DNA from 3 places in the Dactylosporangium sp. CA-139066 genome. Region 1 is predicted to be linked to each of the others. Evidence: riboswitches for the same ligand, from Rfam matches in the RefSeq annotation. Region 1 holds a riboswitch; each other region holds the start of a gene.
What was found. Region 1 has a riboswitch for cobalamin ahead of ACQEVU_RS18730 (ribonucleoside-diphosphate reductase subunit alpha). Riboswitches for the same ligand answer to the same signal wherever they lie in the genome.
Positions count from the first base shown of each region.

Region 2: it holds a riboswitch for cobalamin, as region 1 does, so the genes downstream of both, ACQEVU_RS36770 (VWA domain-containing protein) here and ACQEVU_RS18730 (ribonucleoside-diphosphate reductase subunit alpha) in region 1, are expected to answer to the same signal.
Region 3: it holds a riboswitch for cobalamin, as region 1 does, so the genes downstream of both, bluB (5,6-dimethylbenzimidazole synthase) here and ACQEVU_RS18730 (ribonucleoside-diphosphate reductase subunit alpha) in region 1, are expected to answer to the same signal.

Region 1 covers NZ_JBNJNH010000001.1:4,098,157-4,102,315, forward strand. The annotation lists gene ACQEVU_RS18730 (ribonucleoside-diphosphate reductase subunit alpha) at 1-1,284, opposite strand, end outside; cobalamin riboswitch at 1,396-1,608, opposite strand; gene ACQEVU_RS18735 (response regulator transcription factor) at 1,757-2,419, shown strand; gene ACQEVU_RS18740 (RNA repair domain-containing protein) at 2,403-3,413, opposite strand; gene ACQEVU_RS18745 (hypothetical protein) at 3,418-3,891, opposite strand; gene ACQEVU_RS18750 (Dyp-type peroxidase) at 3,937-4,159, opposite strand, start outside.
Region 2 covers NZ_JBNJNH010000001.1:8,050,414-8,054,572, forward strand. The annotation lists gene ACQEVU_RS36770 (VWA domain-containing protein) at 1-1,376, opposite strand, end outside; cobalamin riboswitch at 1,435-1,579, opposite strand; gene ACQEVU_RS36775 (hypothetical protein) at 1,680-2,555, shown strand; gene ACQEVU_RS36780 (hypothetical protein) at 2,624-3,412, shown strand; gene ACQEVU_RS36785 (hypothetical protein) at 3,478-3,861, shown strand; gene ACQEVU_RS36790 (copper resistance CopC family protein) at 4,136-4,159, opposite strand, start outside.
Region 3 covers NZ_JBNJNH010000001.1:3,508,418-3,512,576, reverse strand. The annotation lists gene ACQEVU_RS15995 (EAL and HDOD domain-containing protein) at 1-298, opposite strand, end outside; gene ACQEVU_RS15990 (2'-5' RNA ligase family protein) at 694-1,224, shown strand; cobalamin riboswitch at 1,275-1,479, shown strand; gene bluB (5,6-dimethylbenzimidazole synthase) at 1,516-2,148, shown strand; gene ACQEVU_RS15980 (hypothetical protein) at 2,180-3,619, opposite strand.

The DNA of each region.
Region 1 (4,159 bases):
CTCGAGGATCTCGGTGCACAGGTTGGACAGGTGGATGGTGTTGCCCGGCGCCCCGGTCTGGTTGGACAGCGCGTTGGAGCGGTCCTTGAACGTCATCCAGCCGTTGCCGGTCTGGGCGAGGGTGCGCATCATCTTGCCGTACAGCTCGCGGGCCTTGACGGTGCGCACCGCCTGCTTCTCGGCCGCCCGGTACGCCTCGTCGAACGCGTCGCCGTAGAGGTCGGGCAGGTGCGGGGCGTCGGACGGGTCGATGAGCGACCAGTCGGCGTCGGCCTCGACGCGGCGCATGAACTCGTCGGGGATCCAGTTGGCCAGGTTGAGGTTGTGCGCGCGGCGGGAGTCCTCGCCGGTGTTGTCGCGCAGCTCCAGGAACTCCTCGACGTCCGGGTGCCACGGCTCGAGGTAGACGCAGGCCGCGCCCTTGCGCCGGCCGCCCTGGTTCACCGCGGCGACGCCGGCGTCCAGGGTCTTCAGGAAGGGCACGATGCCGTTCGATTTCCCGTTGGTACCGCGGATCAGCGCGCCCCGCCCGCGAATGCGCGACCAGGCGATGCCGATGCCGCCGGAGAACTTGGACAGCTTCGCCACCTGGTGGTAGCGCTCGTAGATCGAGTCGAGCTCGTCGCGCGGGGAGTCCACGAGGAAGCAGGAGGACATCTGGGTGTGCCGGGTGCCGGAGTTGAACAGCGTGGGGGAGCTGGGCAGGTACGCCAGCGACGACATGAGCCGGTAGAAGCCGATCGCCTCGCCCGGCGTCTGCGACAGTCCGCAGGCGACGCGCAGCAGCCAGTACTGCGGCGTCTCCACGACGAGCCGGGTCTCGGGGTGGCGCAGCAGGTAGCGGTCGGCGACGGTGCGCAGCCCGAAGTACTCGAAGCGCAGGTCCCCGTCGAGGTCGACGGCGTCGTCGAGCTTGCGCGCGTTGGCGGCCACGAACGCGGCCGTCTCGTCGCCGATGAGCCCGAGCTGGTGGCCGTAGCGGATCGACTGGCTGAAGCTGGCGACGCCCTGCCCGCGTACCTCCTTGTCCACGAACGCGGCCAGCAGCCGGGCGGCGAGGCGGGAGTACTGCGGCTCCTCGCCGATGAGCTCCGCCGCGGTCTGGATCGACAGCCGGTCCAGCTCGGCGGTCGTCGCGCCGTCGTACAGTCCGCTGATCGTCTTCGTGGCGACCCGCAGCGGGTCGGCCTCGTCGAGGTCGCCGACCCACCGCTCGACCGCCTTGACGATCTTGTTGACGTCGACCGGTTCCAGGTCGCCGTTGCGTTTGCGCACCTGCATCATGTGTGTCCCCCTCGTCACGGCGCAGGGGCGACGCCACCGCAGGACGGCACGGCCGTCATCGGCGTTGGCGTCGGCCGTCCCGCGCAGCCTTCGACCGCCACACACCCCGGTTGGGCGCGCGGCGCGCTGGCAGGTCTTCGGACTCGCGGGCCTGACCGGGCTCGGTCGCCTACCGGCCGTCGCTTCCCAGACCGGGCGGCCCAGTGCTTCGTTGACGGCTTTCGTTCCCACTCACCGCTGCGGGGCAGTCCCGGACTTGCACCGGGTTCCCTCTTGCGACGCCCGTCCTGGCGGGACGGGCGAACCAGCTGCGGGCAACACCATATATGGGAGGCATCGAGAAAGCGAAACACCAGATGGTGTGTCGGCGTGTCGCGCTCGCCACGTTCAGGGTCCTCTCAGGACGCGTGGCGCAGCGTGAGCCGCTGCGCGATCGTGCCCGCGCACCGTCCGCGAGGGAGGCGCCTGGACCGTGACCCGCCTGCTGCTCGTCCAGGCCGACCACCTGGCGGTGGTGCTGTGCCGCGAGAACCTCGACGTCCGATCGGCCGCGACCGCCGCCGAGGCCCTCGACGAGATCCTGGCGGGCGGCCTGGACCTGGTCCTGCTCGATCCGGCCGTCCCGGATCTGCCGGCCCCGGCGCTGTGCCGGGCGCTGCGGGCCCGGTCCACGGCCGGCATCATCGTCGTCGGCGCCGGCGGCGAGGACGACATCGTCGCGGCCCTGGAGCACGGCGCCGACGACTACGTCGCCGAGCCGTACGGGATCAGCGAGCTCGTCGCCCGCATCCGGGCGGTGCTGCGCCGCTGCCCGAGCCCGGCCGGCGCCCGCCGGTCAGACGTCATCACTGCCGGGCCGGTCGCGCTGGACCCGGCGGCGCACATCGCGACCGTCACCGGGCAGCCGCTCGAGCTGACCCTGAAGGAGTTCCAGCTGCTGGAGACGCTGGTGCGCAACCCGGGCCGGGCCCTCGGCCGCGGCCTGCTCATCGAGGCGGTCTGGGACGGCATCCAGGAGGACAGCAACACCCTCAACGTGCACATCAAGCGCCTCCGCTCCAAGATCGAGCCCGACCCGGCCGCGCCGCGGCATCTGCTCACCGTGCGCGGGATCGGGTTCAAGTACCAGCCGTGACCAGCAGCGCCGTGAGGCCGAAGTGGTCGGAGACGTACCGCGGGCGGTCGTCGACGGCGAACGGCCGGTCGCCGAAGCGCTGGATCTCGACCGGGACCAGGTGCTCGCCGCGCAGCAGGATCCGGTCGAGGCGGCCCGGGCGGCCGTTCGGGTCGCCGATCGCCGCGAGGGGGTTCGCGCCCGGGTCGAAGGTGTAGCCCGGGTCGTACGGGTACAGGGCCGGCCACACGTCGACGAGGCCGGGCATCGGGATCGGAGTGTCGTCGCCGAAGTTGACGTCGGCGAGGATCACGGCGTCCTCGACGTCGGGCCGGGACAGCCGCTCGTCGAGGACCCGCAGCTCGCGGGCGCGGCGCCGCGGCGCGTCCGGCGCGCGGTTGCTCGTCAGGTGGGCGGCGGCGAAGGCGACCCGCCGGCCGTCGACGCCGACCACGAGCCGCCGGTGCGACTCGAAGCGCAGCGGCCGGCGGCTCAGCAGGACGGTGCCGTAGGCGGCGTCCGGTGCCGGGCCGTCGGAGACGTGGTAGCGCGACCGCACCCAGTCCGCGGCGAGCAGCGCCGACCACAGCTCGTGCGTCACCTCGTGCAGCGCGATGACGTCGGCGCCGAGGCCGCCGAGCAGCTCGACGCAGGCCGGGAACCGCCGGTGCGGGTAGGTGCGGTGGCGGTCGTGGGCGTCGGAGAGCACGTTGTACACCGCGACCTGCACCGGCTCCCCGGCCAACGGCGGCGGCGTGGTTTCAGGTGCGGACGGGCTCAGCGCCGCGAGGTCGGCGCCGACCAGGTCGATGCGGGCCTGCCGGTCCCAGACGACGGTGTCGCCGGCGCGGACGTACCGGATGCGATGCCACGGCACGTCCGACCCGGCGACGAAGGCGGGCAGCGGCGACTCGCGGATGCCGGCGCCGCGCTCCTCGTAGCCGATGACGAACCGGCTCGCGTCGATCGCGGCGTCGTACCGGATCCGCGCCACGACCTCCTGGATCGGTCGCATGCGGTCAGCTCGGCCGGTCCAGCAGCGTGCCGAGGCCGTCGATGCCGCCGGTGGGGTACTCGCCGGCAACCTCCGGGGCGGACTGGAACGGCAGGATCCGCTCGACGCCGTCCGGACGGGCGATGCGGACCTCCGACAAATCCTCGGGCAGCACCCACACCTGCACGGTCGCGCCCGGCGTGAGCGCCGCGGCGTCGTCGGCGCGCAGCCGGTAGCCGAGGAAGTCCAGCTCGTGATCCTCGATGCCCTCGAAGCGCAGCCGCAGCCGCACATTGCGCAGCCGCGCCGAGTACGGGCCTGGCGTCTGCTCCGCCTCCGCCGCCACGATCTGCGCGGGCAGTCGCGCGCCGCGCCGCATGATGCGCCGATTGCGGCGGTACGCCCCGAGCCCCACGGCCGTCCCCACGCACACGGCCACGACCAGGCCGACCAGGGCCCAGCCGGGCGTCGGCGGCACGGGCGACAACGCGATCGTCATCGGCGCACGATATCCGCCGGCCGCACACCACGGTGGTCCGTCGGCTCAGTCGAGGAGCCCCTGACCGATCCAGCCGCCCGGCGCGCAGCCGGGTGGGACGGCGAACACGGCGGAGCCGATCGGCGTGGTCCAGTCGTTGAGCAGGTCGGCCTCGGCGAGGTTGCGCTGGATGGGCAGGAACTGGGCGCCGATGTCGCGCTGGTAGGCGGCGAAGATCAGGCCGGCGTCGGCGGTGCCGTCGGCGGCCGGGGGTTCGTCGTAGTTGTAC
Region 2 (4,159 bases), 4.0 Mb from region 1:
GCGTGCGAGCCCGCCTGCCGGTTGGCGCGCCCGGCGATGCTGAGGAGCTTCGGTTTGTACGGCAACCCGGCGAACGCCAGCTCCTGGCTCATAACCGATGAGTCGGATACATCGGATTCGTCCGCTTTTTGTGGTTCGAAGCGTGCGTCACGGTCGGGCGAGCGGGGGCCGGGGGTGCTGTCGTCGGCGCCCCGGTCCGGGCCGGGGCCGGCGTCGTTCGCGTCGGGGCCGCCGTCGCCATCGTCCGGGCCGGGGCCGCCATCGTCGCCGCCGCCGTCGGGGCCGCCGCCCTCCGGGCCGCCGCCGTCGGGGCCGCCGCCGTCCGGGTCATCGTCGTTCGGATCGTCGTCGTCGGTGTCGGGGCCGGCCTCCTGCTCCAGGACCTCCTCCAGGCGGTCGCGGTCGGCGCCCGGCGGGTCGAGCGGATCGCGGCGCCGGCGGTGCGGCAGCGCGAGCCGCGCCGCGTCCCGCACGTCGTCCTTCGTCACCACCGTCCGCCCGTGCCACGCCGCCAGCGCGACCGCCGTCCGGGCGACGACGATGTCGGCGCGGAGCCCGTCCACGCGGTACGCCAGGCAGATCCGCGCGATCCGGTCCAGCTCCCGGTCCGGCAGCGCGACCCCGCCGAGGCGGGACCGGGCGGCGGCGATGCGCGTCGCGAGCGCGGCGTCGGCCTCGACGTAGCGCGCGGCGAAGGCGGCGGGATCGGCCTCGTAGGCGAGGCGGCGGCGCACGACCTCGGCCCGCGGCGCGGCCTCCTGCGGCGCGGCGACGCCGACGACGAGCCCGAACCGGTCGACGAGCTGCGGGCGCGGCTCACCCTCCTCCGGGTTCATCGTGCCGACGAGCAGGAACCGGGCGGCGTGCTTGACCGACACGCCGTCGCGCTCGACGTGGGCGCGGCCCATCGCGGCGGCGTCGAGGAGCAGGTCGACGAGGTGGTCGGGCAGGAGGTTGACCTCGTCGACGTACAGCACGCCGCGGTGGGCGGCGGCCAGCAGGCCCGGCTCGTAGGCCTTGACCCCGTCGCCGAGGGCCCGCTGCAGGTCGAGCGTGCCGACGACGCGGTCCTCGGTGGCGCCGACCGGCAGCTCGACGAGGGCGGAGCGGCGCCGCTCGAAGCCGGCGCCGGGCGTGTGCGGCCCGTCGGGGCATTCGGCGTCGGGCGCGGCCGGGTCGCAGGCGAAGCGGCAGCCGGAGACGACCTCGACCTCGGGCAGCAGCGCGGCCAGGGCGCGCACGACCGTGGACTTGGCGGTGCCCTTCTCGCCCCGCACGAGGACCCCACCGATGGCCGGCGACACGGCCGTGAGCAACAGGGCCAGGCGCAGGTCGGCCAGGCCGACCACGGCCGAGAACGGATACGGCGGCGTCACGGGCACACTTCCCTTCGGCGGGTCCGCGCCCGCGAAACGGCTGGAGCAGCAGCGGCCGGAGTCTCCTGACTCCCGGATCGCCGCCGCCACCTCGGCCTTCCAGCCGACCCATCACATCGAATGAGCTGGCCGTGGCCCGTGCGCTGAGGGACGGCTCCCCGGTCACAGTGGCGGGACCGTCCCGGTTTCGCACCGGGTTCCTCCGCATACCGCTTCCGGCCATCGTGTCCCACCGGCCCCGGGGCCGTCAACGTGACGCGGTGTGACCCTCACGATCGTCCACGGCCTGCCGATGGGCCGGACATGCGGCGTTGGCTGGACTCGGCCGCGCAGCTCGGGCTCTGCGTGGTGCTCGTGGCGATCGCCCTGATCGCCGCGACCCCGCTGCGCCTGCCGCCGCTCGCGCCGGAGACGTCGGTGGCGCCGCCGGGCACGCGCGCGATGTGGCTGTGGCGGCAGGACGAGCCGCGGCCGGTCGTGGACTGGGCGGCGGCCAACGGCGTGCGGGCCCTGTTCGCGTACTACGACCCCGAGGCCGGCCCGGCCGAGCTCACCCGCCTGCGGGAGCTGCAACGGCTGTGCGAGGCCGCCGGGATCGTGCTCGACGCGCTCGGCGGCGATCCCGCCTGGACCACGGACCACGCGACGGCGCTGGCCTGGGCGCGGGGCGCCGCGGCCACGGGCCTGTTCCGCGGCCTGCACCTGGACGTGGAGCCGTACCTGCTTCCCTCATGGACCCAGGAGCAGGCGGCACTCGTACCCCGGTTCCTCGCGCTCCTGGACGAAACGAACGCGGCCACGGACCTGCCGGTGGAGCTGGACGTCCCGTTCTGGCTGCCGACCGTGCCCACGCCCGGCGGCGGCAACCTCGCCGACGCGGTCCTCGACCGGGTCGACGGCATCACGGTGATGAGCTACCGCAACACCGCCACCGGCAGCAACTCGATGCTCGGCGTCGCCGACGACCTGCTGCGCCGGGCCGGGCGGGTCGCCAAGCCCGTGCGGCTGGGCGCGGAGACGCAGCCGCTTCGCGACTGCGGGTACTGCAGCTTCCACGGCGACTCAGCCACCCAGCTGCACCGGACGCTGGCCGCGGTGGACACGGCGGCGCAGCGGTACCCGGCGTTCGCGGGAATCGCGGTGCACCAGTACGACACCTGGATCACGCTCACCGGCTAGCTCAACACCGCCGCCGCACCGCCGATCAGGCAGACCGACACCGAGACACCCCGGGAAGGACCCCTCCGATGCGCCGTTCAGCCTCCATCGCCCTCGCGTGCGCCGCGGGCGCGGCCGCCATCGTCCCCGCGGCGGCACCGGCCTGCGCGGCGACGACCCCGGACTTCGGCCTGGTCGTGCCGGTCCTCGCCCCGATGCTGCCGGGCCAGACGGGCTGGGTGAGCACCATGTGGGCCGCCACCGACGACATCTGCAACGTCAAGGTGACGGCCACCGGCCCCGGCGTCACGGTGAAGTACCCGACGAACACCGCGGCCTACTCGTCGCTGTCGAAGGGCGACTCCCTCCAGGCCGGCCACCTGGACTACGCCGCCTTCAACGTGGCCCTCAACTCCTCGACGCTGCTCGCGCTGGTGCCGCTGAAGCTCGACTACTCGTACACGACCAGGGCCGACGGCGCGACGTCGTGCACGGGTACCGCACACACCGGCTCCGTGACGGCGACCCTCCCGGTCGTGGCGGTCACCGGCGACGCCGTGGTGCAGAAGACGGCCACCGTCACCGTCCCCAAGGCCACCCCGGTCTGGCAGCAGCTCGTCTTCCAGTCGCGCCGCGCCGGCGTCGACGACCTGCGCATCACGGTCTCGGGTGGCCCCGCCGGCCTGGTCGTGTCGTACCCCGCCGGCCGCGCCTACACCGCCCTGAACAAGGGCGCCGGCCTCGCCGTCGGCACCGACGACTACGCCGCCGTGAAGTTCGACGCCTCGGCCGTGGCCACGGGCACCTACAGGCTGACGGTCAAGCTCGCGTACGGCACCACCACCGACACCAACGACCTCACCCTCGTCGTCGCGTAACGCGGGTCCGGCGGGCCGGCTTCACCGGCCGGTCCGCCCCCGCCCGGCAGAGAGGCATGCTTCCGATGTTCCGCAACCGTGCCGTGCTCACGGTGACCGCGTTCGCCCTGCTGGCGGGCGCTTCCGCGTGTGGGAAGTCCTCGGACACCACCCCGCAGGAGATCAAGGCCCCCGCCGCCACGTCGTCCGGCCCGCCGCCCCAGGAGCGCCGCGAGACGATCTTCCTGGACGCGACGGCGGCGCATCTGTGCTCGGTGCAGTCCCAGGTCTACACGGACCCGAACGCGATGGCCTCCGCGTACGCCTCGCGCCCCATCTACACGGACCTGACCGACGCCCAGGTGGACGAGTTGCAGCGCCGCGTGGTGAGCGACCCGGCTTTCGCCGACCGTCTGACGCGGCGCATCCAGGCCACGTGCGGCTCCCCGTCCGCTTCGCCGACACCCTGACCCCGATATGTCGGGCGCTCCGCGCCACGACATATCGGATATTTCGTATATGCGCAATTCACCCGGCTCGCCGCAGTCCGCTTCACGGTCACACGCCAGGCGCTCGGAGCTGATCTTCAATGCGTGGAGGGCCCGCGCGCCCCGCTAAATCATGAAATGTCCGAAAAATCCGGCCACGGAGTGGCTGGATTTTTCGGGTCGGCGCCGAAAGGCACGCGACGGGACCGGCGTCGTCCGGCCCGAGCAGCGGGGCAGCGGGGCGCGAACGTCCTGGTCAGGCGCGGCGGCGTTTGCGGGA
Region 3 (4,159 bases), 590 kb from region 1:
GCACGGCCTGGCTGTAGTCGAACGGCAGCGGCAGCATCCCGGTCAGGAACGCCCGCGTGACGTTGAGGAAGCACACCCGCCCGCCGGTCAGCTCCTCCAGCCCGAACTCGGTGAACGCCGCCACGAGCACCCGGGCGGTGGCGTGCTCGTCCGTACGGTCGGCGACGCTCGCGTCGGTCCCGGCCCGGAACAGCAGCTCGTAGCCGACGACGGCGCCGTCGCGGTCGTAGATCGGCTGCCGGCCGACGTGCGCCGTCGTGCTTGCGCCGGGCTTCGGCGCCATGTCCGCTCGCTCCACCGGATCATTGTCGCGCACAGTGACGGCAAATCGGGCAAAACTCCTTAGATGACCGGAGCCCGCCGGGCCGATCTCGCGCTGCGTTACCGACCGGTCGACCGATTGCCGCCCCTGTACGCCAGGGCCGGTCCGGCGCCGTGGGCGCGCGACCTGTCGTGCAGGTCGCAGCGCTGAGAGGCCCGGCCCCGCCGGGCCGCCCGAGGCGGTCGGGTGCACGCGTCCCGCCGTTGCCGCATCCGGTACCCGGGGCCGGACCTCTTGGGAAGCGGCGTTCCATCCCGTTCCATCCGGGCCGGCGCCCGTCAGCGCGATCGACAGGTCGCGGTTGTTGCCGGTGGACCTTCGCTGTCACGATCGTTGGAACGGGTCAGCCACATTCGCCTTCGGGGGCGCGCATGACACATGGCACCGAGCAGACCGCGGTCATCGTCGCCGTCGAGGCGGTCGAGCCGCTCGTCGGCCGGTTCCGGGCCGCCTATGACCCGGCCGCGGGCTGGGGCGTCGGCGCGCACGTGACAGTCCTGTTCCCGTTCGTGCCGGCGGACGCGCTCGACGCCGCCGCGCTGGCGGAGCTGGCCGCCGCCGTCGCCTCGGTGCCGCGGTTCAGCGCCGCGCTGACCGCCGCCCGCTGGTTCGGCGATCGCGTGCTGTGGCTGGCCCCGGAGCCGGCCGACGGGTTCCGGGCGCTGACCGCCGCCGTCTGGGCGCGGTTCCCGGACTATCCGCCGTACGGCGGGCAGCATGCCGAGGTGATTCCGCACCTGACGGTCGGCGACAGCGCGCCCGTCGACCTGATGCGCGCCGCGCAGGCCGCGATCGAGCCGATGCTGCCGGTCCCGTTCGAGGTCGCCTCGGCCCGCCTGATCCGGGGCCGCGCCGCGCCGGACTCCTGGACGACGGTCGCCGACCTGCCACTGGCCGGCTGAGGCCAGGCCCTCTGGACACGCTCGGCCGGCGCGCCGGGTAGCCTGCCGTTCGGCACGAACTGTTGCGAGGTGCCCCGGCGGCGACGGCGGGGAGAATCGGGAAGCCGGTGCAAGTCCGGCACGGGCCCGCCGCGGTGACCGGGGAGCTGCCGCCCACCACGTGTTTGCGTGAGCCACTGGCCATACCGGCTGGGAAGGCGGGCGGTGAGGTGACGATCCGGGAGTCCGAAGACCGGCCTCGCGTGGTGGCCCCGGCGTGCGCCGGGGCATGATCGCAGCGGGAGCCTGCCCATGACGCACGACCTGTACGAGATCATCCACCGCCGGCGCGACGTGCGCGGCGAGTTCACCGGCGAGCCGATCCCGGACGCCGTCCTCGATCGGATCCTGACCGCCGCGCACGCCGCCCCGAGCGTCGGCCTGTCGCAGCCGTGGGACTTCGTCGTCGTGCGGGACCCGGCGCTGCGCGGGGCCTTCCATGCCCACGTCCGCGACGAACGCGACGTCTTCGCCGCCACGCTGGACCCCGACGCGGCCGCCCGCTTCGCCCGAATCAAGATCGACGGCGTGCTGGAGTCGACGCTGTCGATCGTGGTCACGTACGACCCGCAACGCGGCGGACCCGCGGTCCTGGGCCGCCACGCGATCGCCGACGCCGGGCTGTACTCCGTCTGCCTGGCCGTGCAGAACCTGTGGCTGGCCGCCACCGCCGAGCACCTGGGCGTGGGCTGGGTCTCGTTCTACCGCGAGGACTTCCTGCGCGACCTGCTCGGCATCCCGGCCGGCATCCGCCCGGTGGCCTGGCTCTGCGTCGGCCCGGTCGCCCGCCTGCAGGAGGTCCCGGACCTGGAGCGCCACGGCTGGCGCCGCCGCCGCCCGCTGGAGCTGGCCCGCCACGACGACCGCTGGGGGCAGCGCACCTGACTGCCCGCAGCTGCTGCAGGCAGCACGGCGGTCACCCCGCCGAGCGGTCCCCGCCGCCCCGTGCATCGAGGTGGCGGCGGACCCGGTCCAGGCGGTCCGCCAGGTCCGGCGCCTCCTCGCGCAGCCGGCCGAGGTCCGAACGGCGGTGCAGCTGGTGGGTCCACAGCACCGCCCGGCCCTGTTCGAGCACGGTGACGGACGCCGCCGCGTCGCCCGCCTCGACCTGGGCGGCTGCGGCGTGTCCGGCGACGCCGACGGCCTCGGTGGCCAGGTGGCGCTCCTGGACCCGCCGGTCCAGGCCGACCCAGGCGACCAGAGGGAGCTCGGCGACGGCGCGGGCCAGCAGCGCCGCCGCGTCCGGCCCTTCGCCGCGGGCGTGGGCGATGTCCCCGGCGACGACGGCGGCCTGCAGCCGCTGGCGCGGGCTGGCACCGGGCAGCGCCGATGCCTCACGCAGGCGTTCCAGCGCGGATGCCTGATCGTCGCCGCGGGCATCCCGTGCATAGCGCAGCATGAGGAACGCCGCGTGATCACGCAGGGCCGGCGCGCGCTGGGGATGATCGGCGGCCAACCGGTCCGCAGCCTGACCGGCGAGACCGATCGCCTCGTCGAGGGCGGGGTTGGTGGCGGTCGGGTCCCGCATGATCAGCGCGAAGGCCAGGTTCAGGGCCAGGCCGGCCCACCAGGCCGAGCCCGCCGCCGCGGCCAGGCCGGTCCGCAGCGTGGCGACCGCGTCATCCGCGTCGCGCTCGTCGCCGCGCCGCCGGTACCGCTGCATGAGCTTGCCGCCCAGGTTCGACAGCAGCACCAGCCGGTCGACGTGGGTCGCCGGTTGATCCCGCAGCGCGTCGCGGAGTTGGTCGATCGCCTCGTCGAGATCGGCCGGGCGGTCCAGTTCGGCCGCGCGCTCGGCGAGGGCCTCGGCGAGCGCGGCCCGGCGTTCGCTGCGCCGCTCGGGCGGTTCGCCCGCCGCCTCGGACTCGGTTACCGCTCGCCGGCCGGCTTCGACGGCCGCCTCCAGGTCCTCCGGCGCGCCGTGGTACGCGAACCGCATCCGCAGGCTCATGCTCAGCACGGCCAGGCAGTACGAGCGGCCGTCGGCGCTCGGCCGGAGCGCCACGGCCTCGCGGCCCAGCGCGATGGCCTCGTCGAGGTCGGCGATGCGGCCCGACGTGTCATACCGGACCCGCATCAGGTCCGCCAGTTCGCTGGTCAATCCGGCGCGCTCCGCGCCGGCCGGCTCGGCGTCCGCCAGCCGGGACCGGATGATCCGTTCGGACTCGGCCAGCATCTCCGGCGCCGCGCCGATCCGCTGGCACCACGCGAGGAGCAGCCGGGCCAGCCGCACCGCGCGGCGCTGTTCGCCCAGATCGGCACCGGCCGCGCGGTCGCCGGCGGCGACCCGGGCCGCGGCCACCGCGGTACCGAGGTCGTCGAGCGCGCCGGTGCTCGCGAACCGCGACTCGAACACGTCGGCCCACGCGCCGGGTCAGGACGATCGCGCCGCGGACCGCGTTCAGGGCGTCGTCCAGGTCTTCGGGAGCTCCAGTCCGATCGAACCGCGCGAAGATCAGGCCGCCGAGATCGCTGAGCCCGTCGGCCCGCTGCGGTACCGCCCGGCCCGGCAGATCGGCGGCGGTCCGCGCGTGGCCAATGGCCTCGTCGATGTCTTCGATCGGGCCGCCGTGCTCGAAGCGGATCCGCAGGGCCGTGGCCAGCATGCCGAGCTGCATCGCCCGTTCCTCGGGCTCGCCGGCCGGCTCGGCGACCACATCCCGGCTGATCTGCAGGCACTCGTCGAGCAGGTCCGGGTCCGGGTCGGCCTCGTACCAGGCCCGCAGCGCATTCGCCAGCGCGATCCGCGTCAGCGCCGCCCTCCGGTCGTCGCCGGACACGGCCACGGCCCGGCGGAAGTTCACCACCGCGGCCTCGACGTCGGCGGCATCGCCGGTCTGCGCGAACCGGTCCTGGAAGGCCCGCCCGCGACCGACGATCGCGTCCAGCGAGGACA